2 linked regions of the Cycloclasticus pugetii PS-1 genome follow. The protein of the gene in region 1 interacts with the protein of each later gene in a pairwise test. Links are inferred from orthologs where the notes say so. Each region holds a gene or a part of one and is shown in the gene's direction. Other genes may lie near its edges.

What was found.
Region 2: the proteins of CYCPU_RS0103055 (region 1) and ftsZ interact in binary tests that used the Escherichia coli proteins (3 or more experiments, as listed by UniProt). The link is inferred for Cycloclasticus pugetii PS-1 from one-to-one orthologs.

Annotation. Positions count from the first base shown.
Region 1 is NZ_ARVU01000001.1:604,582-608,861, forward strand. The notes cover bases 1-2,885. They hold CYCPU_RS0103055 (dual-specificity RNA methyltransferase RlmN), read left to right. Parts: upstream 1-845; coding sequence 846-1,925; downstream 1,926-2,885. Other genes in these bases: iscA (iron-sulfur cluster assembly protein IscA), read left to right, coding at 1-230; ndk (nucleoside-diphosphate kinase), read left to right, coding at 408-839; pilW (type IV pilus biogenesis/stability protein PilW), read left to right, coding at 1,922-2,701; hisS (histidine--tRNA ligase), read left to right, coding at 2,718-2,885. Outside these bases: more of hisS, read left to right, coding at 2,886-3,983; CYCPU_RS0103070 (YfgM family protein), read left to right, coding at 3,994-4,280.
Region 2 is NZ_ARVU01000001.1:372,358-380,091, forward strand. Bases 2,400-5,300 are described here. They hold ftsZ (cell division protein FtsZ), read left to right. Parts: upstream 2,400-3,217; coding sequence 3,218-4,384; downstream 4,385-5,300. Other genes in these bases: ftsA (cell division protein FtsA), read left to right, coding at 2,400-3,168; lpxC (UDP-3-O-acyl-N-acetylglucosamine deacetylase), read left to right, coding at 4,545-5,300. Also shown: murB (UDP-N-acetylmuramate dehydrogenase), read left to right, coding at 1-210; CYCPU_RS0101850 (D-alanine--D-alanine ligase), read left to right, coding at 207-1,145; CYCPU_RS0101855 (cell division protein FtsQ/DivIB), read left to right, coding at 1,142-1,933; more of ftsA, read left to right, coding at 1,939-2,399; more of lpxC, read left to right, coding at 5,301-5,459; CYCPU_RS0101875 (DciA family protein), read right to left, coding at 5,461-5,901; CYCPU_RS0101880 (M23 family metallopeptidase), read left to right, coding at 5,929-6,840; preprotein translocase subunit SecA, read left to right, coding at 6,980-7,734. UniProt on the Escherichia coli protein: Essential cell division protein that forms a contractile ring structure (Z ring) at the future cell division site. The regulation of the ring assembly controls the timing and the location of cell division.

The DNA of each region.
Region 1 (4,280 bases):
GTTGCTCGGGTTACTCTTATGTCATTGATTTTGCAGATGAAGTTGAGTCTAAGGATACTGTTTTCGAAATGCATGGTGTTAAAGTCATCATCAATGAAGACTCGTTGAGTTTTTTAGATGGGATGGAGTTGGATTTTGCAAGAGAAGGTATTAATTCTGCCTTCAAGTTCAATAACCCAAATGTGAAAGATGCGTGTGGCTGCGGTGAAAGTTTTACCGTTGAGCCATAATTTTTTTCCTGTGCATAATTTAGTCTTCGTGATAGTTTTTACGGCTTATTAGCTGATTGCTAGAAAGGGCCGTAATCTGTAGACTACACACATTGTGACAGTTCGCTGTCAGATAACCTAATACCGTGAATTTACACGGGTTTTTCTAAAATTAATTTTTATTGTTGGAGTAATACTATGGCGCTTGAGCGTACTTTTTCTATTGTAAAACCGGATGCAGTTGCAAAAAATGTAATTGGACAAATTTATGCTCGCTTTGAAGAAGCGGGATTAAAAATTGTAGCGTCTAAAATGTTGCAACTTTCTCGTGAGCAAGCAGAAGGCTTCTATGCTGTGCATAAAGAGCGTCCTTTTTATAATGACTTGGTTTCATTTATGATCTCTGGCCCTGTCATGGTTCAAGTGCTTGAGGGTGAAAATGCTATTTTGAAAAACCGTGAAGTGATGGGTGCAACAAACCCAGCTGAAGCCGAAGCAGGTACTATTCGTAAAGACTTTGCAGATAGCATTGATGAAAATGCAGTTCATGGCTCAGATGCGCCTGAAACAGCGGCTGAAGAAATTAAGTTCTTCTTTAATGATGATGAACTGTGCGAACGTCTTCGTTAAACACTGATGAACTCAAAACAAAACTTGTTGAATTTAGATCGTAAGGGTCTGGAAACATTTTTTACTGAAATAGGTGAAAAACCATTTCGTGCGAAACAAGTTTTGAAATGGATTCATCAAGAAGGCATTTCTGATTTTGAGCTAATGACGAATATCAGCAAGGGGTTGCGAACACACCTTGCTGATATTGCTGAGGTACGCGTACCTGAGATAGTCTTCGAACAAAAATCTGATGATGGAACCTATAAATGGGTGCTTGAGTTAGATGGGCAAAACCGTATCGAAACAGTTTTTATTCCTGAAGAAGGTCGCGGTACCTTATGCGTGTCATCACAAGTAGGTTGTGCGCTTGAGTGCACTTTTTGCTCTACGGCGACACAAGGTTTCAATCGTAACTTATCTGTTGCTGAAATTATTGGGCAGGTATGGGTGGCGGTTAAGGCGCTAAAAGGTAAAGCCAATCTAACAAATGTTGTGATGATGGGAATGGGCGAGCCGCTACTTAACTTCAACAATACCGTTACGGCCTTAAACTTAATGATGGACGATTTTGCATACGGCTTAGCCAAACGTCGTGTCACAGTCAGCACCTCTGGTGTTGTGCCAGCGATGTATCGTTTGGCCGAAGTAAGTGATGCGAGCCTGGCAGTTTCTCTTCATGCGCCGAACGACGAATTAAGAAACGAATTAGTACCAATTAATAAAAAATATCCAATTGCTGAGTTGTTAGAAGCCTGTAAGTATTATATTAAAGGCGAAAAACGCCGAAAAATAACCTTTGAATACGTGATGTTAAGCGGCGTAAATGATTCGGTTGAGCAAGCGCATGAATTAAAGCGCTTATTGGCTGATGTGCCGTCCAAAGTGAATTTGATTCCTTTTAACCCCTTTCCTAATACACACTACAAACGCTCTAGTAATAATGCGATCCACCGGTTTACCAATGTCTTGAAAGAGGCTGGACTGATAACAACAACACGTAAAACACGTGGAGACGATATTGATGCTGCTTGTGGGCAATTGGTTGGCAAGGTGAAAGATAAAACAAAACGACAGCTAAAGAACCAGAGGGTAACCGCGGTATGAATAAATGGATTATTCAAATAATAATGCTGTGTTTTTTGGCTACCCTTGTAGCTTGCCAGCCGCAACACGTTAAAGAAAATAGCGCCTCATCTATCCAAGGCACAGAAAAAAGCCCTGCTGATGTTTATGTATCCCTTGGTGTGGAATATATGAAAAGAGGGATGAATGAAGTGGCGTTAGAAAAACTAAAGAAGGCAATAGATGTTGACCCTTTTTCCAGTAACGCACATAACGTTCTAGCCGTACTCTACGACCGCTTAGGCGAAAAATCATTAGCCGGTGAACATTATAAAAAAGCAGTGACTCTAAGCCCAAGGAACTCAAGTGCACAAAATAATTATGCACGCTATCTATGTAGCATGAATGAATTTGAGTTGGCAGATCAACACTTTAATATAGCAGTTAAAAACCCATTGTATCGGTCTGCGGTGGCGGCGTTAACGAACGCAGGAACGTGTGCATGGAAAGCGGGGCAATTAGATAAAGCGGAAAGCTATTATCGTACGGCCTTACAGCGAAATAACCGTTCGGCTGTGACATTATTACAAATGGCCAAATTAAAATTTGAAATGCAGAACTACTTATCCGTACGGGCTTATCTGCAGCGCTTTAAAGAAGTAAGCAAGCATACACCAGCCTCTTTATGGTTAGGTATTCAAGCAGAAGATAAGCTGGGTGATAGCGATAGTGTTGCCAGTTATATTCTTCAATTAAAACGACTTTATCCAGACTCGCACGAAATGGGCTTGTTAGAAAAAAGTAAGTTCAACCGTTAACAATAACACAAGGCCAATGAGTAAAAAGTTACAAGCCATTCGTGGTATGCATGATATTTTGCCCGATAAAACACCATTGTGGCAGCGATTAGAAAAAGCGATGTCAACAGTGTGTCAACAATACGGTTATTCAGAAATACGCATGCCGTTAGTTGAAAGTACGGATTTGTTTTGTCGCTCGATCGGTGAAGTGACCGATATCGTTGAAAAAGAAATGTACACATTCGATGATCGCAATGGAGACTCACTGAGCTTGCGGCCAGAAGGAACAGCAAGTTGCGTAAGAGCTGGTTTAGAGCATGGTTTGTTTTATAACCAAATTCAACGTTTATGGTATCAAGGCCCTATGTTTCGTCATGAACGTCCGCAAAAAGGGCGTTATCGACAGTTTCATCAAATTGGTATTGAATGTTTTGGTATGTCGGGCGCAGAGATTGAAGCTGAAGTCATTCTTATGTCGTATAGACTCTGGAAAAACCTTGGTTTAGCAAGCGAATTAACCTTAGAGATTAATACATTGGGTACGCTCGAAGAGCGGACAGCCTATAAAGATATTTTGGTGGCGTACTTTAAGCAACATTTAGAACAATTAGATGAAGATAGCACACGTCGATTAGCCACGAACCCACTGCGTATATTGGACAGCAAAAACCCAGCCATGCAAACATTAATCGAATCAGCGCCACAATTAATAGATTCTTTAGGTGAGCAGTCCACGCAACATTTTGAAACGTTGCAAGGCTATTTGATGGATGCAGGTATTCGATTTAAACATAACCCACGGTTGGTTCGAGGTTTAGATTATTATTCACACACGGTGTTTGAATGGACCACTACATCACTAGGTGCACAAGGAACTGTTTGTGCTGGTGGTCGTTACGACGGTTTGATCGACCAACTGGGTGGTAAGCAAACCCCTGCTGTTGGTTTGGCAATGGGCGTTGAACGTTTGGTACTGCTGTTGGAGCAGCGTGAATGGCCTGAAGCAACACCCTTGGCTTATATCGTTTATCAAGGTGAGCCGGCTAGAAAAGAAGCGATACAATTGGCTGAACGTTTACGGGATCAATTGCCAGAAGAAGGCATTGTTCTTCATTGTGGCAATGGTAGCTTAAAAAGTCAGTTTAAAAAGGCAGACAAGGTTGGTGCCAAGTTCGCGCTCATTCTAGGTGAAGCAGAAATTGAAGAAAATAAAGTGAGTATTAAGTTTTTACGTGACAGACAAGAACAACAACAAGTGCCGAATAATCAAATAGACGCATTTTTAAAAAATAACAGTTAAAACGGAAAAGATGATGGACACTTATCAAACAGAAGAAGAACAGGTTGAACGGATCAAAAAATGGTGGGCAGATAACTCTCGTTCACTTATTGCTGGAGTCGTGTTGGGTTTAATAGGCCTTTTTGGTTGGCAAAGTTGGCAGGGCCAGCAGCAAAACCATGCGCTGGAAGCTTCAGATGCCTACCAGCAATTGGCCCAATCAATGGAAAGTTCAACGTTTGAAGCGGCAATTGTCTTGGCTGAAGAAATTGATAAAACCTATAGCGATACACCTTATGCAGCGTTGGCTGGCTTGCA
Region 2 (7,734 bases), 230 kb from region 1 along the record:
CATTTAGTTGAAATAACAGGCTTGAAAGGTTATCGAATTGGCGGTGCGCAAGTATCAGAGAAACATTCGAACTTTATATTAAATACAGGTCATGCCACGGCTAAGGACATTGAACGTCTCATTGAATATGTCAAAGGTCAGGTGCATAAAAATCAGGGTGTTTTGCTTGAAACAGAAGTTCGTATTATCGGTGAGGAAAAGGCGCAATGAGCACTATTCAATCCGCTAAATCTTTTGGCAAGGTTGCTGTGGCAATGGGTGGGCATGCTGCTGAGCGTGACATTTCATTATTAAGTGGTGAGGCCGTTTTGTCGGCCCTTAAATCACAGGGGGTTGATGCGATTAAGTTTGATACGGCAGCCTCTGACATCATGGAGTTAAAAGAAAAAGGTATAGACCGTGTTTTTAATATTATGCACGGGCGTGGTGGAGAAGATGGCCAATTGCAAGGTGCTTTAGAACTAATTGGCATTCCCTACACAGGGAGTGGTGTATTGGGGTCTGCATTGGGCATGGATAAGTTAAGAACAAAAAACTGTTGGCTGGGTGCTGGGCTTCCAACACCAAAATGGATGGTGCTAGAAAAAGAATCCGATATAGATGCATGCGTAGTTGCGCTAGGTTTTCCAGTCATGGTTAAACCAGCGCTAGAAGGCTCTAGTTTGGGGATGGCAAAAGCAAATACCATAGAGCAGCTTCGTGAAGCGTATAAAAAAGCAATGAAATTTACCTGTGATGTTATGGCAGAGCAGTGGGTTGAAGGAGCAGAGTACACCGTGGCTGTACTAGCAGATAAAGCGTTGCCAGTGATTAGATTGGAAACCCCTAATGAGTTTTATGATTACGAAGCGAAATATCAGGCAGAAACAACTCAATACCATTGCCCCTGTGGGCTAACTGCTGAACAAGAACAAGCCTTACAACACTTATCGATTAAAGCCTTTAAGTTGTTGGCTGCTGAAGGTTGGGGGCGCGTTGATTTAATGTTAGATGCACAAGGTAAGCCGCAGTTATTAGAAATAAATACGGTACCTGGAATGACCGACCACAGCTTAGTCCCAATGGCCGCAAAACAGGCAGGTATTGATTTTAATACATTAGTTTGGCAGATATTGGAAACCAGCTTTGCGAAGGAGGGGGCATGAAGAGTGTGATGATTGATTTGCTTCAGCAAAATGAAGTGTTGGTTAAAAAGAGCGTTCTTTCTCTAATAGTAGCGATTGTTGTATGGCAGTTCGTTAGCTGGTTAATGCAACCAAGCACGATGCCCATTAAACAGGTGCGTATCGGTGGTGAATTAAATTATGTGACAGCTGAGGATATTTCAACATCGTTATCAGCATTAGTTGATACCGGGTATTTCGCGATGAATAGCAGTGAAATTGTTAAACACGCGACGGCCTTACCCTGGGTGAATAAAGCAACAATTAGGCGTGTGTGGCCAGATACTATTGTGTTGACCTTGGTGGAACAAAAGCCTGCTGCGATTTGGAATAAAACGGCCTTGCTGAATACACAGGGCGAGGTATTTAAACCGGTATTTGATAAAAGCTTAGAAACATTGCCAAGTTTATCAGGCGTGGAGACGAGTAGTCAGGCGATACTTGAAGAATATAGAAAAGTTAATAACGCAATAAAAAGCACGGGTATTCAAGTCAGCAAATTGAGTTTAGCAGAGCACGGTAGTTGGTCGGCAGTAATGAGCAATGGCATAAAAGTAAGTGTGGGTCATCAGTCGCCTGAACAGGCAATTGGTAAATCATTAAGGTTATTGGCATCGCTGGAAGGCAGTTTGATAGATCAGCTTGCGAAGGTGGATTTGCGTTACCCAAATGGGGTGTCCGTACAGTGGAAAGACGGTTATAAATTTGCTGACCGGGTTGAGCAAATAGCCGCATTAAAATTGAAAAAGGATCAGCCAGTTAAAGGCTAAGAACAATGAAGAAAAACAGTGATAAGAATTTAATTGTTGGTTTAGATATAGGTACATCTAAAGTGGCGGCCATTGTGGGGGAAATAACCCCAGATGGAACGATTGATGTCATCGGTATCGGAACCAATAGTTCGCGAGGTTTGAAAAAAGGCGTGGTGGTTAACCTCGAGTCTACAGTGCATTCAATTCAACGCGCTGTAGAAGAGGCTGAGTTGATGGCGGGGTGTCAAATTCACTCAGTATTTGTGGGGATAGCAGGCAGTCACATCAGTAGCTTGAACTCCAGTGGCGTGGTGGGTATTAAAGAAAGCGAAGTGATTCCATCAGACATAGAGAGAGTGATTGATGCGGCAAGGGCAGTGGTTATTCCTGCGGATCAAAAGATTCTTCACATCATGCCACAAGAATTCATTATCGATGGACAAGAGGGCATTAAAGAGCCTGTTGGAATGGCGGGCATCAGGCTGGAAGCAAAAGTACATATTGTGACCGGCGCAGTGAGTGCAGCGCAGAATATTATTAAATGTGTAAGGCGTTGTGGTTTAGAAGTAGGCGATATCATTTTAGAGCAGCTGGCATCGAGCAGTTCGGTGCTCACGGATGATGAAAAAGAACTGGGCGTTTGTTTGGTTGATATTGGTGGTGGCACGACGGATATTGCAGTTTTTTGTGATGGCTTTATTCGCCACACCGCGGTTATTCCAATTGCCGGAGACCAAGTTACTAATGATATCGCTGTTGCATTACGGACGCCTACCCAGCATGCCGATGAAATTAAGTTGAAATATGCATGTGCGCTGACTCAATTAGTTCAAGAGGACGAAATGATTGATGTGCCAAGCATAGGCGATCGGCCGGCACGAAAAATTTCACGTGGAAATTTGGCTGAAATTATTGAGCCTCGCTATGAGGAATTAATGATGCTTGTACAGGCTGAGCTGAGGCGCTCGGGCTACGAGGACATTGTTGCCGCAGGGATTGTGCTAACGGGCGGCAGTGCAAAGGTAGAGGGATTGGTTGAATTGGCAGAAGAGGTATTCCACATGCCCGTTCGCCTGGGTTATCCGCAGTATGTGTCTGGTTTAAGCGAGGTGGTTCGTAATCCGATATATGCAACCAGTGTTGGGTTGTTGTTGTTTGGGCAGCAAAATAGTGTGGCAAGTGGTGGAGAGGTGAAAAATGGTTTTGAAGCTATGTGGGAAAAGATGAAGAGCTGGTTTCAAGGTAATTTTTAACGATAAATAGAGACTTTAGTATTTAGATTAACAAGATAGGGGAATTGATATGTTTGAATTAATGGATGCACATACACAAAATGCAGTAATTAAAGTCATTGGTGTTGGCGGTGGCGGTGGCAATGCCGTGAATCACATGGTTAATAGTGCAATAGATGGTGTGGAATTTATTTGCGCCAACACAGATGCGCAAGCTCTAAAAGACACACCAGCTAAAACGGTATTGCAGTTAGGTAATAATAGTACAAAAGGCTTGGGTGCAGGCGCGAACCCTGAAGTGGGCCGTCAAGCAGCGATTGAAGATAGAGAGCGAATTCAAGAAGTAATCGTCGGTTCTGATATGGTCTTTATCACAGCAGGAATGGGTGGTGGAACAGGGACAGGTGCTGCGCCAATAGTGGCCGAAATAGCAAAAGAAATGGGTATCTTAACAGTAGCTGTAGTGACTAAGCCTTTCCCATTTGAAGGCAAAAAAAGAATGTTATTGGCAGAACAAGGGATAGAGGAATTAGCACTTCACGTTGATTCATTAATTACTATTCCGAATGAAAAGTTATTGCACGTACTGGGCAAAGAAATGAGTCTGCTAAATGCCTTTAAAGCGGCGAATGATGTTTTGCTAGGCGCTGTACAAGGGATTGCAGAATTAATAACCTGCCCTGGCTTGATTAATGTCGACTTTGCTGACGTTAGAACTGTTATGTCAGAAATGGGTGATGCGATGATGGGAACAGGTAATGCAAAAGGAGAATCTAGAGCACGCGAAGCTGCAGAAGCGGCCATTCACAGCCCCTTGTTAGAAGATATCAATGTACAAGGCGCTCGCGGTATTTTAGTGAATATCACGGCTGGATTAGATATGTCTATAGGTGAATTTGAAGAGGTCGGTCAAGCGATTAGAGATTTTGCATCGGATGATGCGAATGTCGTTGTCGGTACGGTTATTGATCCTGATTTGTCAGACGAAATGCGAGTAACTGTTGTTGCAACTGGTTTAGGTGGCAAGGCAAAAGTGGCTGAAGAACCAACGCCGATTGTTCAAGTGAAAAGAGAAGCCATTAAAACGGCTGACCTGAAGGAAGAGGATTTTGATATTCCAACAATCATGCGTGATGGAAAAGCGGAAATGGCGGATCAAAAAACCAGTGGTATAGATAATACCTTAGACCCTGCTTATTTGGATATACCTGCGTTTTTAAGAAGGCAAGCCGATTAGTTGAGACCGTGAACCGCCCTTGGATATTGAAATGTGTTGAGGGCGGTAAAATAACTGAGTACGTGGCAATGCATGGCTTATTGTTAAATTGCAAAATGTGTTAATATCCCGCAATAATGACAATAAAAATAAATTGAATTTATCTGCTTGGGAGTTTTAAATGATTAAACAACGAACGCTGAAAAACGTGATTCGTGCTACGGGTGTTGGTTTACACAGTGGCGAAAAGGTTTATTTAACGTTGCGCCCTGCAGGCGTCAATGCCGGTATTGTTTTTCGCAGAATAGATTTTGACGAAGCAGTCGTTATTCCAGCAAAAGCAGAAAATGTAGGTGACACACAATTATCAACCACCTTGATACAAGGTGACGTACGAGTCTCTACTGTTGAACACTTGTTGTCGGCCATCGCTGGATTGGGTATTGATAATATTTACATTGATTTAAGTGCTGCTGAGGTGCCGATCATGGATGGCAGTGCAGGCCCGTTTGTCTTTTTACTACAATCGGCTGGTATAGAAGAACAAAACGCAGCGAAACGCTATATTCGTATCAAAAAAGAAGTCCGAGTAGAGGATGGCGATAAGTGGGCGAGCTTTGTCCCTTTTGAAGGCTTTAAGGTCGGGTTTAGTATTGAGTTTGATCACCCAGTATTTAAATCGCGTACACAAGAGGCGATTATTGATTTTTCTTCAACTTCATTCGTTAAAGAGATAAGCCGTGCACGTACCTTTGGTTTTATGAAGGATATTGAAATGTTACGTCAACGCAACTTAGCGTTGGGTGGAAGCATGGATAATGCCATTGTCGTCGATGATTTTAGAGTCTTAAACGAAGATGGCCTGCGTTATGAAGATGAATTTGTGAAACACAAAATTTTGGACGCTATTGGTGACCTATACTTACTAGGGCATAGCTTGATTGGTGAGTTTCATGGCCATAAATCGGGGCACGAGCTTAATAATAAGTTATTAAGAGAGTTGTTGGTTCAAGAGGATGCTTGGGAAGAAGTAACGTTTGAAGAAGATGACCAATTCCCTATTTCATATATAGAGCCATTACCTGCGGGTGTTTAAACTAAGATAGCTTGTTTTTTTGTAGTGTCTTGATGAGTTTATTCATGGAATGGGTTAACGAGTCTGCCTGTTCTGAATCGTTGGCTTCTGTAAGACACTTCAATGTATGACTGGATGGCGATTTAGGCAAAAGCGGTGTTTTTGCTGTGTGCTTAGATAGCACTTTAACCTTTAAAGTACGAACCCGTTCACCAAAGTAATTTGATAAGGCGTTTAGAATAGGTTGGCGTAGATACAGTAGTTTTGAAGCCCAGACAGAAGAGTCGGTGAATAAGATTACCGTGTTTTTACTGGCGGTGACATGCAAACAATGAGCTGCCAAATCTTCAGTTATTGATCGTTGAACAAGACGCAGAAGTGTTTTTTGTTGATGTAAGCTTTGCTGAATATGCTGTAAACCATTCAAGGATGACTTGTTGTTTTTGAAAGGTTGTTTAAACATATGTTGTTAAGATAAAAAATAAATAATATGCAAATTATACTGTTAACAAAAGGTAAAAAGAAAACCATCAACTTTTCTGCGATCCAGCAAAAAGTTATCTATGGGTTACTTGGTAGCTTTATTCTATTACTAGCAGTTTATTGGTATATGCCATCGGTGACCGAAGTTAGGTTAACCGAACAATCAGGGAAGGTATCTCAAGAGTTATTAACCCAGCGAATAGAGCTGGAAAGAGTGCGCGAGAAAACTCAAAATACGCTGGATAACCTTGCCTTACGAGTTGGGCAAATGCAAGCACAATTGACGAGGCTGAATGCGGTTGGTGAACACCTTGTTAAGAAGGCTAATTTAACGGCGTCAGAATTTAATTTTGACGAATTACCAGCTATCGGCAGTGCAGATTTGCCGGACTCAGCAGAAAGTTTTACAGAAAACCAATTGCTGCATGATATTCAAGTACTCGATAAACAGTTATCTTTACGCGAAAAACAATTAACGTTATTGGGTGTTTTTTCGGCAAATAAAGAGTTGTCTAAAGAGGTTCGCCCAGCAGGGTTACCAGTCGCAAAAGGATGGTTGTCATCGTATTACGGTTACCGAGCAGATCCATTTACTGGCAAGAAAAAATTCCACCATGGTGTCGATATTGCAGGCAAGACAGGGACCAGTGTTTTAGCCGCTGCATCTGGCTTGGTGACCTACGCGGGGAAAAAAGGCGGTTATGGTTATTTAATTGAAATTGACCATGGCTCAGGGTACGTCACCCGCTATGGGCATAATAAGGAAATAGTGGTCAAATTAGGCGATGTCGTTAAACAAAATGATGTTATCGCTAAAATGGGGTCAACGGGTCATTCTACCGGGCCACATGTTCACTTTGAAGTAATGCGCAACGGTAAGAAGGTGAATCCTCGTAAATACCTGTATTCTTCAAGCTAAGGCAGTACTTACTCCTACGTCCTTTTACATTCTGATTTAAAGCGTTATGAATAGGGCTTGAATGGGCCTAAAAAGCAGGTTTCAGTGAACCATATGCGGTATCATTTGGTTTTTCGTTTCACACTAAAGTTTATTTGTAATGATTTCAAATATCGTAAAGAAAGTTTTTGGTAGTCGTAATGATCGGTTGGTAAAAGCAAAACAAAAAACCGTTAAAAAAATTAATGAGATTGAAGCATCAATCAGTGCCTTAAGTGACACTGAGTTGAAAGCGAAAACGGATGAATTTCGTGCTCGACTTGAACAAGGTGAAACACTCGACGCATTAATCGTTGAAGCGTTTGCAGTGGTTAGAGAAGCTGGTGTTCGCGCCTTAGGCATGCGTCATTTTGATGTGCAGCTAATTGGCGGGATGGTGCTTCATGATGGACGCATCGCCGAAATGAAAACCGGTGAAGGTAAAACACTGGTTGCCACGTTATCAGCCTATTTGAATGCATTGCCCGGTAAGGGCGTTCATATGGTGACAGTGAATGATTACTTGGCTGAACGTGATTCACAATGGATGGGGCAGTTGTTCGCCTTCTTAGGCATGACAACGGGTGTGATCGTCAATTCGATGAGCCCTGAACAGCGACGCGAAGCCTATGCAGCAGATATTACATACGGCACTAATAATGAGTTTGGCTTTGATTACCTTCGAGACAATATGGCATTTGGTGTCGAAGACAAGGTTCAACGTGAGCTGCATTACGCGATCGTTGATGAGGTTGATTCAATCTTAATTGATGAAGCAAGAACACCACTGATTATTTCAGGCCCAACAGATGATAAAAGTGATTTATATATCAAGCTTAACGAGTTGGTAAAAGACCTTACAGAAGAGGTTGAGTC